4 regions of the Rahnella variigena genome follow, and region 3 is predicted to be linked to each of the others. Evidence: predicted binding sites of a transcription regulator. Region 3 holds the regulator's gene; each other region holds the start of a gene.
The links. Region 3 encodes LexA, which represses DNA repair genes until DNA is damaged. Its sites were predicted from a motif close to TNCTGTATGTACATACAGNA; they were not measured.

Region 1: a site for LexA is predicted at 1,684-1,703, ahead of CKQ54_RS11620 (metal-dependent hydrolase). Genes of this name have one in related genera too.
Region 2: a site for LexA is predicted at 1,443-1,462, ahead of CKQ54_RS23715 (YebG family protein). Genes of this name have one in related genera too.
Region 4: a site for LexA is predicted at 1,208-1,227, ahead of sulA (SOS-induced cell division inhibitor SulA). Genes of this name have one in related genera too.

Annotation. Positions count from the first base shown of each region.
Region 1 is NZ_NSDJ01000001.1:2,482,087-2,485,232, reverse strand. It holds gene kduI (5-dehydro-4-deoxy-D-glucuronate isomerase) at 1-731, shown strand, start outside; gene kduD (2-dehydro-3-deoxy-D-gluconate 5-dehydrogenase KduD) at 808-1,569, shown strand; gene CKQ54_RS11620 (metal-dependent hydrolase) at 1,722-2,279, shown strand; gene CKQ54_RS11615 (L-cystine transporter) at 2,468-3,146, shown strand, end outside.
Region 2 is NZ_NSDJ01000002.1:386,944-390,089, reverse strand. It holds gene CKQ54_RS23725 (LysR family transcriptional regulator) at 1-813, shown strand, start outside; gene CKQ54_RS23720 (GNAT family N-acetyltransferase) at 855-1,316, opposite strand; gene CKQ54_RS23715 (YebG family protein) at 1,476-1,856, shown strand; gene phoC (acid phosphatase PhoC) at 1,930-2,667, opposite strand; gene CKQ54_RS23705 (GFA family protein) at 2,921-3,146, shown strand, end outside.
Region 3 is NZ_NSDJ01000001.1:1,097,944-1,101,089, reverse strand. It holds gene dinF (MATE family efflux transporter DinF) at 1-524, opposite strand, end outside; gene lexA (transcriptional repressor LexA) at 823-1,431, opposite strand; gene CKQ54_RS05075 (diacylglycerol kinase) at 1,551-1,919, opposite strand; gene plsB (glycerol-3-phosphate 1-O-acyltransferase PlsB) at 2,050-3,146, shown strand, end outside.
Region 4 is NZ_NSDJ01000001.1:3,649,720-3,652,865, reverse strand. It holds gene ompA (porin OmpA) at 1-323, opposite strand, end outside; gene sulA (SOS-induced cell division inhibitor SulA) at 681-1,187, opposite strand; gene CKQ54_RS16890 (TfoX/Sxy family DNA transformation protein) at 1,404-2,033, shown strand; gene yccS (YccS family putative transporter) at 2,061-3,146, opposite strand, start outside.

The sequences.
Region 1 (3,146 bases), 1.4 Mb from region 3:
CCATGACCTACAGCCATATTGACCGCATCATTGTCGGCGGCGTCATGCCTGCTGAAAAAACGGTATCCGTGGGCGATGAAGTCGGCAAACAACTTGGCGTGAGCTATTTCCTCGAACGTCGCGAACTGGGCGTGATCAACATTGGCGGGCCTGGCCTTATTGTGGTTGATGGCACGACGTATGAAATTGGTCATGAAGAAGCGCTGTATGTCGGCAAGGGAGCAAAACTTGTTGAATTCAGTAGCGTTAATGCGACTACACCTGCCAAGTTTTACTATAACAGCGCCCCTGCACATACCACTTTTCCAAACAAAAAGATCACGCTGGCGGAGGCCTCACCACAAACTATCGGCGACGCAGCGACCAGCAACCGCCGCACTATCAACAAATTTATCGTGCCGGACGTACTGGAAACCTGCCAGCTGACCATGGGACTGACCAAGCTTGAAGAAGGTAGCCTGTGGAATACCATGCCTTGCCACACCCACGAGCGCCGCATGGAAGTCTATTTCTACTTCAACATGGAAGCGGAAACTGCGGTATTCCACATGATGGGGCAGCCGCAGGAAACCCGTCATTTATTAGTGCATAACGAGCAGGCGGTGATTTCCCCAAGCTGGTCGATTCATGCGGGCGTAGGGACCAAAAATTACACCTTCATCTGGGGTATGGTGGGAGAAAATCAGGTATTCGACGATATGGATCACGTCAAAGTCAGCGAACTGCGCTAACTTTCTGGCTCTGTCACCGCAGGCGGAGCCACTCAATTTTTATGGCGAACATGCCGTTGCAAAAGAGACTCTGAATATGATCCTCGATTCATTTGAATTAAACGGCAAAGTCGCCATCGTGACCGGTTGTAACACCGGACTTGGCCAGGGCATGGCGTTGGGTCTCGCTCAGGCGGGTTGCGATATTGTGGGTATCAACCAGTCCGCGCCAGAAGAGACAGAACAAAAGATTATCGCCACCGGCCGCCGCTTTCTCGATGTACGCGCCGACCTTAGCAGTATTATAGAAATCCCGAAGCTTATCGAAAAAGCCGTCTCTGAATTCGGCCATATCGACATCCTGGTGAATAACGCTGGGATTATCCGCCGCGAAGATGCTATTGAGTTCAGCGAAAAAAACTGGGACGACGTAATGAATGTGAACAGTAAGACGCTGTTCTTTATGTCTCAGGCAGTAGCGAAGCAGTTCATTAAACAAGGCAATGGCGGCAAAATCATTAATATTGCCTCAATGTTGTCGTATCAGGGCGGGATCCGCGTTCCTTCCTATACCGCATCTAAAAGCGCAGTCATGGGGATTACCCGGCTGATGGCTAACGAATGGGCAAAGCATAAGGTTAATGTCAATGCGATCGCGCCGGGTTACATGTCCACAAACAACACCGAGCAACTTCGCGCAGATGGCGATCGCAGCAAAGAAATTCTCGACAGGATCCCGGCCGGACGCTGGGGTTTACCGGAAGATGTCATGGGGCCTGTAGTGTTTCTTGCCTCAAAAGCCTCCGATTACGTCAACGGTTACACGATTGCGGTAGATGGCGGCTGGCTGGCGAGATAACTGCTCAGAACGTGACAATCAAATGGCGTATTTTTATACGCCTTTTTCTTTTTAATCAGTCCGTTGACAATTAGTTACAGGGTGTCTCTTCCAAGATTGTGACAGTTTCACTTATACTGGATAAAATAACAGTTATCCAGTTCGGACGCGTCATGACGGCGGAAGGCCATCTCATTTTCTCAATAGCCTGTGCGGTATTTGCCAAAAAGGCGCAGCTCTCTCCAGAGCTGGCGCACGGCGACTGGTGGCATATTATTCCAGGGTCCCTGCTTACCTGTTTATTGCCCGACATCGACCATCCGAAATCCGTGCTGGGTCAGCGTCTGAAGTGGCTTTCCCATCCAATCGCCCGGGCATTCGGTCACCGCGGTTTTACCCACAGTTTACTGGCTGTGGCGGGCGGTATCTTCCTTTTGCGCACGCATTTTCCGCACGACTGGGTCATTCCGGTAGACGCTTTCCACGCCATGATCATTGGTTATCTGAGCCACATTCTTGCGGATATGCTGACGCCAGCTGGCGTTCCCCTGCTGTGGCCCTGTCGCTGGCGCTTTCGTCTGCCGATCATCAACAGTCAAAAAGGCAATCAACTGGAACGGACGTTGTGTCTGATGCTGGTCGGGTTAACGCTGTTCTGGCCCGACTGGACGCCCATCATTGGTGCAATCAATCCTGATATTTTTAATCACATCCTGAAATTGTTCATCTGACCTGCATGAAATACGCGCAATTTGGCGATATTTGATACGAATTAACCCAAAAAGTTATAAAGCATTCTTTTTGGATATAAATGTTCAGGTGTCCAAACTGATATTCTTCTCACCATTGCTTTGGGATGGTGCAAACCCTGTCGGGGACACCCGTTTTAAATATCATAACTATAAGTCTGGAGTTCGGTATGAATCTTCCGCTCGTTCTTAACGTAGTGGTTTTCGTTGTTCTCCTGTTGCTGCTGGCGCAAACCCGCCACAAGCAATGGAGTCTGGCAAAAAAAGTATTACTCGGTCTGGCCATGGGTGTTGTATTTGGTCTGGCTTTACAGCTGATCTACGGTTCCGACGATCCGGTACTGAAAACCTCTATTACCTGGTTCAACATTGTTGGTAACGGCTACGTCCAATTGCTGCAAATGATTGTCATGCCGCTGGTCTTCGTTTCGATTCTGAGTGCGGTAGCAAAACTGCATAACGCGTCTTCGCTGGGCAAAATCAGTTTCCTGACCATCGGTACCCTGCTGTTCACCACGCTGATTGCCTCGCTGGTGGGTATCTTTGTTACCGGCCTGTTTGGTCTGACCGCTGAGGGTCTGGTACAAGGTACGCAGGAAACCGCGCGTCTGACTGCGATTCAGTCAAACTATGTAGGTAAAGTGGCTGACCTGAGCGTGCCTCAGTTAATCCTTTCCTTTATTCCTAAGAACCCGTTTGCTGACCTGACTGGCGCAAGTCCGACGTCAATCATCAGCGTCGTTATCTTTGCTGCTTTCGTGGGTGTTGCCGCGTTGCAGCTGGTAAAAGATGACGCAGAAAAAGGCCCTCGTGTTCTGGTCTTCATCGATACCCTGCAGGCATGGGTGA
Region 2 (3,146 bases), on a different contig from region 3:
GAGGCGGCTGATACTCTTTCCATCTCGCAGCCGGCGCTGACCAAGCAGATCAGTTTGCTGGAATCCCGGCTTAATGTGACGCTGTTTGATCGCGGACGCCATGGCACCACGCTCACGCCGGGAGGGCGACGGCTTTTACCCGAAGCGGAGAAAGTGCTGCGCCAAATGACGGCCTTTATGCAGCACGCCAGTCAGGTGGAAAAGGGCGGAGAAGGGTTACTGGCGGCGGGATTTGGCCTGTCGAGTTTTACCTTTGCGCCGCAATGCATCGCCAGGTTCAGGGCAGCATATCCCGGTGTGGATATCACGCTGGAAGATCTGCCTTCTGCCGTGCAATACGACATGCTGCAAAGCGGGGAATTACAGACTGGATTTGTGCGCGTGCCACCGGGTGCTCCGTTGAGTTATCACACCTTGTTTGAAGATGAACTGGTGTGTGTGGTGCCCGCTGACGACGGGACGACGGTGGCTGGGTGGCTGAAACAGAAACCGCTGCTGCGTTTATATCCCGATCGCGGGCGCGGGCTGAACGCGCAAACCGACCGCTTTCTGGATGAAAACCAGCTGTACACAGCTTCCGTGCAGCAGTCCGAGGATATCCAGACGATTGTCGCGCTGGTCGCCGCCGGTGTCGGTGTCGCGCTGCTGCCCAAAAGTGTCATGCATATTGCGCCGCCAGGACTGAAGACGCTGCCGCTGAGTGGCAAAGCCACCCGCTGGCAGGTCGGGATTGCATGGGATCCGCGCAAAGAGGATTTAATCCGCGATAATTTTGTGCGGATGGTGACTGAAATGACGTCCAGCGCTGACTGAAAACAGCCGAAATATTCAGAAAAAAAACTCAGAAAGCGTGATCAGTCTTTCTTCAGATAAAGCCCCGGACGGGTGATCACCCAGGTGTAATTGGGCTCGTTCACCGGCGTATAGCCAAACTTCTCATACAGCCAGGGTGCCGTTGAGGTAAACAATGCCATCCTGCGCAGCCGGGCGGTGACCGGATGCGACTGAACACATTCAATCAGCCATGCTCCCAGATTTTTCCCCTGATATTCCTCTAACACATACACATCGCACAGATAGGCAAAGGTGGCGTAATCAGTGATAAAGCGGGCGTAACCAATCTGTTTTTCACCGTCGAACAAGCTAAAGTTGAGGCTGTTTTCCGCGCCATCTCGCACCGTCTGCTCGTCAATTCCCGGCGCCCAGCTCGAGCGGGTCAGATAGGCGTGGACGGCAGGAATATCCAGCTGGCTGATGTCGGTGGTTATCCGGTAGGCGTCTTTGCTCCAGTTGCAGACTTCCTTCACGTTTGTCACGGAATCCTCACAAGTACGTTATAAAACGGGTTATTTTCTACCTTAGCGGTTATCTGGAAGAAATTCACGCCTGCGCCGCACTATAAAAAACAGGCTGGATGATGTATCCTGCATTGATTATTGGTATGCTGTATATAATTACAGTATAAGGAGCGAATCATGGCTGTTGAAACAAAGTTTGTTGTCGTCAGAAAAGGTGAAGAAAAAATGACATTTGCCAATAAGAAAGAAGCGGACGCTTACGACAAAATGCTCGATATGGCAGATGCTTTTACTGACTGGTTGTTGCAGAGCGAACTTGAGATCGATGAATCGCTGGCAGAAAACATTGCCCTTCGCCTGGCTGAGCAAAAAGATACCGTTCAGCACATCCTGCGCACCAGCAAGCTGCCGGAAGAAGAAGCTGCAAAAGAACCTGTCGCGCAGACTGAAGAACCGGCAGTGACTGAAGCTGAAACAGAAGAAGCAGCGGAAGAAACGACTGAAGAAACCGCAGCAGCGCCAGCCCCTAAAAAGACGCGTGCTGTTAAAGCGGCCTGAATCGCTTTCTGCTCTCCATAAAAAAACCGGCTTATCAGGCCGGTTTTTTTTGTCCTGCAAGAAGCAAAAACGCTTATTTATGCTGTTTCGCGAACTCTTCTTTAGCTTTCTTCAGTTGTTGCTGGAAAGCGTCGTTGGTGTGCAGCGTTGCTACAACCGCAGAACCGACGATACGTGCTGCATCAACATCACTCTGCCAGTGGTATCCGCAAATCACACGGCTCTGGCCTAAATCATAACCGCGCTGCAGGATCTGATCCTGACGTTGCGGGTTGATTTCAGTCAGCACTAACGCCGTTGCCCAGCCAATAGACGTATGACCTGAAGGATAAGAGCCGTTCTTCGAAAGCTTATCCTGTTCGGTGGTGTTACACGTCGGGACGCCGTAGAAGGCAAACGGACGGATACGCATGTACTTCTCTTTCGCGCCACGCGTCGCCAGATCCCCGGCATCTTCAATCATATTGGTCAGCAGTTTGTGCAGTTCCGGCGTGTCTTTGGCGGTAATCGGTGATCCAAACGCACCGGAGAAGGCATTCGCCACACCGCCTCCACTCAGGTTTGCATCTTCAGCAGCCTGCTTGCCGCGCTCGGTTGAACGCAGCAGACGGCCTTGCTCATACATCGCCTGGTCATTGAGGAACGCAATGCTGCCCACAGCCGGTGGCGGTGGCAGTAAAGTCAGGCTGTTGATGGCCTGGTCATTTTTTAAATAGTAGAGATCCGGTTTGGTGGTGGCATCGTTGCCGGTCAGGGCAAACGCATTAAATGAAACAAGTCCCGCGAGGCAAAAAGTGGTGAGTCTTTTCATGTTAGCTTCCTTACGTGCAGCTATTTTATTTTCATTACGGAATCATTTCCGTAACATTTCCTAACATTGGGTAGTAAAACAAAATAGGTGACAGAAAGTTGGTATGAGATCTCAAAACGAGAAATTGATAGCGGGCATGAATGTTTTACGGCTAAAAAATGGGCTTTTTAAGGTAAAGCTGTAATGCGCGGCGAAATTTGGTACAACATTTTCTCCGCCTATCCGTCTGTTCATCCGACACAGGGAGATTGCTATGCCAGATAAATTGTCCGCTCAATGCCATTGTGGTGCCGTCACGTTCAAGGTCGCACTGACCGACGGTTTTAACGGCGTGCTGCGCTGCAACTGTTCATTTTGCCGTATGCGCGGCGCGGTCGTCGCCACTGCCGGTGAAATTGACATCACGCAAGGCAAGGATAAGCTGACGGAATATCGCTTTAACAGCGGTGAGGCCGCGCATTTCTTCTGTTCGGTTTGCG
Region 3 (3,146 bases):
AAAATCACCGGCCCGCGAATATACTGGATGCCCAGCAACCAGCCGAGGATCACCAGATTCGCCAGAGAAGCAGGCGCACTGTACCAGCGGATTTCGATAAACAGCCTCGCCTGTTCCAGCACCGACTGACTGCCACCCACGACATGAAACGCCAGCTCCATCAGCGGATGGCGAAATAACAGGATGATGACACCGGCCAGCACCGCCAGCAAAAAGGGCTGCACAAAAGCACGTGCCAGCAACTGATTGTCTTTTGCGCCCAGCGCCTGTGCGGTCATGCCGGTGGTGCTCATGCGCAAAAACAGCAGCATCATGAAGAGGAAAGTCGTGACCATCGAACCAACCGCCACACCACCGAGATAATCGGCACTGTCGAGATGACCGATCACTGCGGTATCCACCAGACCAAGAAGAGGCACCGTGATATTGGAAAAAATCATCGGTAACGCCAGCGTCCAGAGTGCTTTATCTGCGGGGCTTAGAAAGGTGTTTTTAAATGATTGTCGCAGGGAATGATGTTGCATAGAGAATCTCATGCCGGAGGTTCAGGTTATGCCCAAAATGACATCGCCCCGAAAGGGGCGATGATGAGAGAAACGCATTTCTCTTTGAATTCACATGGATGCCAGAGGCGGCCGCCATCCATATTCAATTAGTTTTAGTTTTCTCTATCTGAAACAGCAATTGCTGACTCAGCAATTTCTGACCGAGTAATTCGAGTTACAGGAAGGCGGCAAGTAAGAGAATCCCGATGAGCTGATATGAGTCAGTGATTCGGGTGAACGCACGCAGCCAACGCGTCTGCAGCTCGAAGTACGAAGGTCAGATCCAGTTGCCGTTACGGATGACGCCTACGGCTAGCCCTTCAATACTGAAATTCTGTTCGCGCAAATCCACCACGATCGGCTGGAATTCGCTGTTCTCAGGCAATAACTGCACCACGCTGCCCTGCTTTTTCAGGCGTTTCACGGTGACTTCATCGTCGATACGCGCCACGACAACCTGGCCGTTACGCACGTCCTGCGTTTTATGCACGGCCAGCAAATCGCCGTCGAGGATACCAATGTCACGCATCGACATCCCGCTGACGCGCAGCAGGAAATCGGCGCTCGGCTTGAACATCGCCGGATCAACCTGATAATGCCCTTCGATATGTTGCTGTGCCAGCAACGGTTCACCGGCGGCAACGCGGCCGATCAGCGGTAAACCTTCTTCTTCTTCCATCAGCAGACGGATACCACGAGATGCACCGGAGACAATCTCGATAACGCCTTTACGTGCCAGCGCTTTCAGGTGTTCTTCCGCCGCATTGGGAGAACGGAAACCCAGACGCGATGCAATCTCTGCGCGAGTCGGTGGCATACCGGTGGTGGAGATATGATCGCGAATAAGGTCGTAGACCTCTTGTTGTCTGGTCGTTAAAGCTTTCATTCCGCCCCCTGGTTGTTTATACAGTCTTGCTGTGAGTATATACAGCTAAACGGTCAATGAAAACCTAAGATTGAATAAAAACAGGGCATAACGGTGATTCCTGGAATACAGATTCCAGATCAGAACCATCGCGGCCAAAAGATACTGACCCAGACAAAAATCGCCAATATGATGGTCAGAAGTACGGCAGCAGAACCGATATCTTTTGCCCGCCCTGAGAGCACGTGAAACTCAGAGCCGATACGGTCAATCGCGCATTCCACCGCACTGTTGAGCAACTCGGTGACGCAGACCAGCATCACGGAGCTTACAAGTAAAATGCGTTCAACCGTGCTGACATCGAGCCAGAAAGATAACAAAATTAACGGGATAGCCACGCTGGCTTCCTGGCGAAAAGCCGCTTCGTTCTGCCATGCGGCTTTCAATCCTTTCCAGGAATATCCGGCCGCTTTATAAATTCGGGTAAATCCAGTGACTTGGTTCGCCATTTCGGGTACTGATCCTTGAAGGGTTGTCCTTAAAAGTGTGCCGTATTTTAGCTTTTATATGACCACAGATCTCCACGGATCTTTCTGGTATCCTTGCGGCGAAATGGCTAACAAGAGGCTTCACGTTTTTATGTCAGGTTGGCGTAGACTTTATTACACATTATTGAATTTACCACTCTCATTGCTGGTAAAGAGCAAGGTCATACCTTCAGATCCGGTTACCGAGTTGCATTTGGACCCGACGCGCCCGATTTTGTACGTATTGCCTTACAACTCCAAAGCAGACTTGCTGACGTTGCGTGCGCAATGTCTGGCAGAGAATCTGCCCGATCCCCTTATTCCGCTGGAAATCGACGGAACGCTGCTGCCAAGCCATGTTTTCATTGCTGAAGGCCCGCGCGTGTTCTCGTATTACACGCCGAAGCAGGAATCCGTAAAGCTGTTCCACGACTATCTGGATTTGCACCGCAACAATCCGGATTTAGACATCCAGATGCTGCCGGTTTCCGTGATGTTTGGTCGTGCGCCGGGCCGTGAAGGTCAGGATGATACGCCGCATCTGCGCGTACTGAATGGCATCCAGAAATTCTTTGCCGTGCTGTGGCTCGGACGTGACAGTTTTGTCCGTTTCTCCAATACCGTTTCCCTGCGCTATATGGCGACAGAGCACGGCACCGACAAAACCATCGCTCAGAAACTGGCACGCGTGGCGCGTATGCATTTCTCCCGCCAGCGTCTGGCAGCGGTCGGCCCGCGTCTTCCGGCGCGTCAGGATTTATTCAATAAATTGCTGGCTTCCAAAGCCATCGAAAAAGCGATCGAAGACGAAGCCCGCAGCAAGAAAATTTCCCACGAAAAAGCCCAGCAGAATGCTATCGCGCTGATGGAAGAAATCGCGGCGAACTTCTCTTATGAGGCCGTGCGTCTGTCAGACCGCGTGCTGAGCTGGACGTGGAATCGCTTGTATAAAGGCATCAACGTCAACAATGCTGAGCGTGTCCGTCAGCTGGCGCTCGATGGTCAGGAAATTGTGTATGTGCCCTGCCACCGCAGCCATATGGATTACCTGCTGCTGTCTTACGTGCTCTATCACCAGGGGCTGGTGCCGCCGCATATCGCTGCCGGTATCAACCTGAATTTTTGGCCGGCTGGCCCGATTTTCCGTCGTCTGGGTGCGTTCTTCATCCGTCGTACCTTTAAAGGCAACAAGCTTTATTCCACCGTTTT
Region 4 (3,146 bases), 2.6 Mb from region 3:
TTAGCAGCCAGCTGAACGCCTTGTGCTTTGAACGCGCCATTGTTTACGCTGCCTTTGTAAGGCATACGGCCAAGCCAGTCATATCCCATTTCAAAGCCCAGGTATTGGTTCGCTTGGTAACCCAAGAACGCACCTGCACCCAGTTGGCTCTCGTGGGTAGGGCCGTTGCCGATACCTTCGTAAGCATTTGCGAAACCAGTGTCATGGTATTGGGACCAGCCCAATTTACCACCGGTATACCAGGTGTTATCTTTAGGGGCGGCTTGCGCTACGGTAGCGAAACCTGCCAGTGCCACTGCTAATGCGATAGCTGTCTTTTTCATTTTGCGCCTCGTTATCATCCAAATAGGCAATTGAGCTTTAAGCTTTTTAAGCCCTTGGTTAAAATCCTTACGCCAAGATTATTGCTTCATTTCAGAACTTGCCACTTTACGTTGGCATTATTGAGCAACCTTGGCGTTGTAAAGTCTACAACGTGGCGCGAAACTTACAAGCTTGATGTGTTAACACCGTGGAAAAAAAGGGAAAAACGTACACATTTCTTAACGGCTTTGACCAATTACTGACAATTTTCGAAGACAATCTACATTCAGGAAGCCCGTTTTTACTGGGTTCCGGAGCTTTCGCAGCACAAATCACTAAGTTCCCCATTATTTTCGTAGGAACATTCCTATTTTGAACTAATGGTACACAGAAGAGTGAATTTTTACTGTTGAGTGATGTCCACTAGCTGAATTCTGTTCATTTGTTGGCTTCATGATGAAGCCGTAAGCTCCCCCCTGACGGGCAGCAATTTGTAATCTTTCCCTCTCTGCATCATTCAAATCTGGCAACCATCCAAGCACGACACTGTAGTTACCCGTTTGCAATGCTTTTTCCATGGCATCGACAGTAGACATCGCAGTGATCTGATTCACCTGCACCATTTTATCCACCGGTAGCCCGGACTCTGATAACCAGTGGCGGCTCAATTTTTGTTGTGGTGTCAGCCACAACAACCAGCGTGATTGCATGCCGAGATGTTGCAGCAGGGGCAGCAGTAACTGAGCAAAAGCAGGTTGGCTCGCACTATAGACGAACTCAGTGATCAGACCATTATTCAAGGATGCAGACGTATTTACCTGTGCACGGGAAACGGGCAAAGCAAGCTGACTAAAATGATGATTTGTATGGTGTTGAGTTCGCATAGAGATGTACCCCAGTGAGTTACTGTATGGATGTACAGTACTCTGGCGATGAGCAAAGATCAACCCAATTTTTCCAAGACATCTCGCAAATATTGAAGGCAATACACTGCAACTGCATTTTATGTTTGTTGCCACTCACGACATTGCGTATTTTGCATTTAGCGGTTCTGGTAATTCAAATTGGAAGTCAGGAATGAATGTGAAAAGGATAACGCAATGATAAATAAATCAAAAAAAAGAGTACTTGAATGTCTGGAACTGTTTGCCCCACTGGGCAATATACGATCGCGAACGCAGTTTGGCGGATTCAGTTTATCGGCCGATCGAGCCATGTTTGGTCTGGTGTCTGACGGAGAATTATTCCTGAGGGCGAATGATGATACAGAAGGTCATTTTTGTCGGAAAAAAATGGAACGTCTGATCTACCGCAAGCGCGGGATGGATGTGCATTTACGCTATTTCAAAGTCAGTCATGAGCAGTGGAGTGATCCCCACATTTTGCTGAGACTGGCGAGAGTTTCAATCAAAGGGATGCGTCGTGAAATTGAAGCAAAGAAAAACAGTGAAGCATCACGTTTGAAAGACTTACCTAATCTCTCGCTGGCTCTTGAGCGGATGCTGTGGCAAGTCGGTATCGAGAATTCGGGGGACCTTCGGATGCAAGGTGCGTGCGGGGCATACCTGAAATTGTGTGCAATAAAAAAAAAGAATTTGGGCATTAATTTGCTGATGGCACTGGAAGGCGCAATTTTAGGTTTTCATGAAGCGGCCTTGCCGACGGCGTCGAGAGAGTTTTTAACTCACTGGTTCAACCATCAGCAAGAAAAGTATCCGATGACGCACTAACCCGCAGCACATGATGGCTGCGGGTTGTCAGACCGGGTTATGAGCAGGCAAGATTTTACTGTTAAGACTGGTGAGTTCAGGTAAATGAGCCACCAGTAATCCAATTTGTTGCAATACCAGCTGTTCTTTACTGTCCGAATCCGGGGTTCTCATCTGAATGCGGGCACTGAGATTTTCAAGAGCCTGCTGAATACGCCCGGATTCAGCAGGCAGATGGTGCAGAGCCCCGTCCACGCAGCACACTGCATCATCCAGCAAGCTCAGGGTTTCAGCATCTTCGAGTTTTTCACGATGTGCCCCGAGCGCAGAAATATAGCTCAGCATCGTATGGTTGAGGCACAGCAAGCGGAATGCGGCATCCAGAGTCGTTGTGTCGTTATTTTTCTCCGAACTCATATTCGAGACTACTGACGCCAGTTCCGCATCACAGTTATGCGCATCACGGCGTGCCAGACGATAATCGAGACTGTTGTCTTTTCCCTGATGGTATTGCACCAAAATAGCGTCAAGGTAGCGGCAGTTGGCATCGAAAGTTTTGCTGACAACGCGGTCGATTTGCCTGAATTTCCAGTCCGGCCAGATAAATGTCACTGCAGCCCAGGCAATACCACACCCAATCAGCGTATCGATGACGCGGGGTATGGCGATTTCAAAACCCTCTCCCAGCAAGTTGAAACACAACAACACCAGCAGGGTAATAAACATCGTTGCCTGCGCATATTGCACCGTGCGAAAGGCGAAGAATAATAAACCGCTGATAACGATCAGGATCATTTGCCCGTCAATAGAAGGCACGAAGTACAGTATCGGAATACCCAGCGCGATACCGGCAAGAGTGCCGATAATCCTTAACGCCAGCCTGCGGCGTGTGGCGCTATAGTTCGGCTGACAGACAAACAAACTGGTGAGCAATATCCAGTAGCCATGATGTAAACCACTGACCTGAAGAAACACGTAACCGACAAACAGAACGACTGACATACGCACCGCATGGCGGAATAATACTGACTGCGGCGTGAAGTGCCGCGATATACGCAGCCAGATATCATCAACTCCCGTCAGGCGATCTTCGGCAAACGTGTTTTTCCCGGTTTCATTATTCTCAGGCAGTGA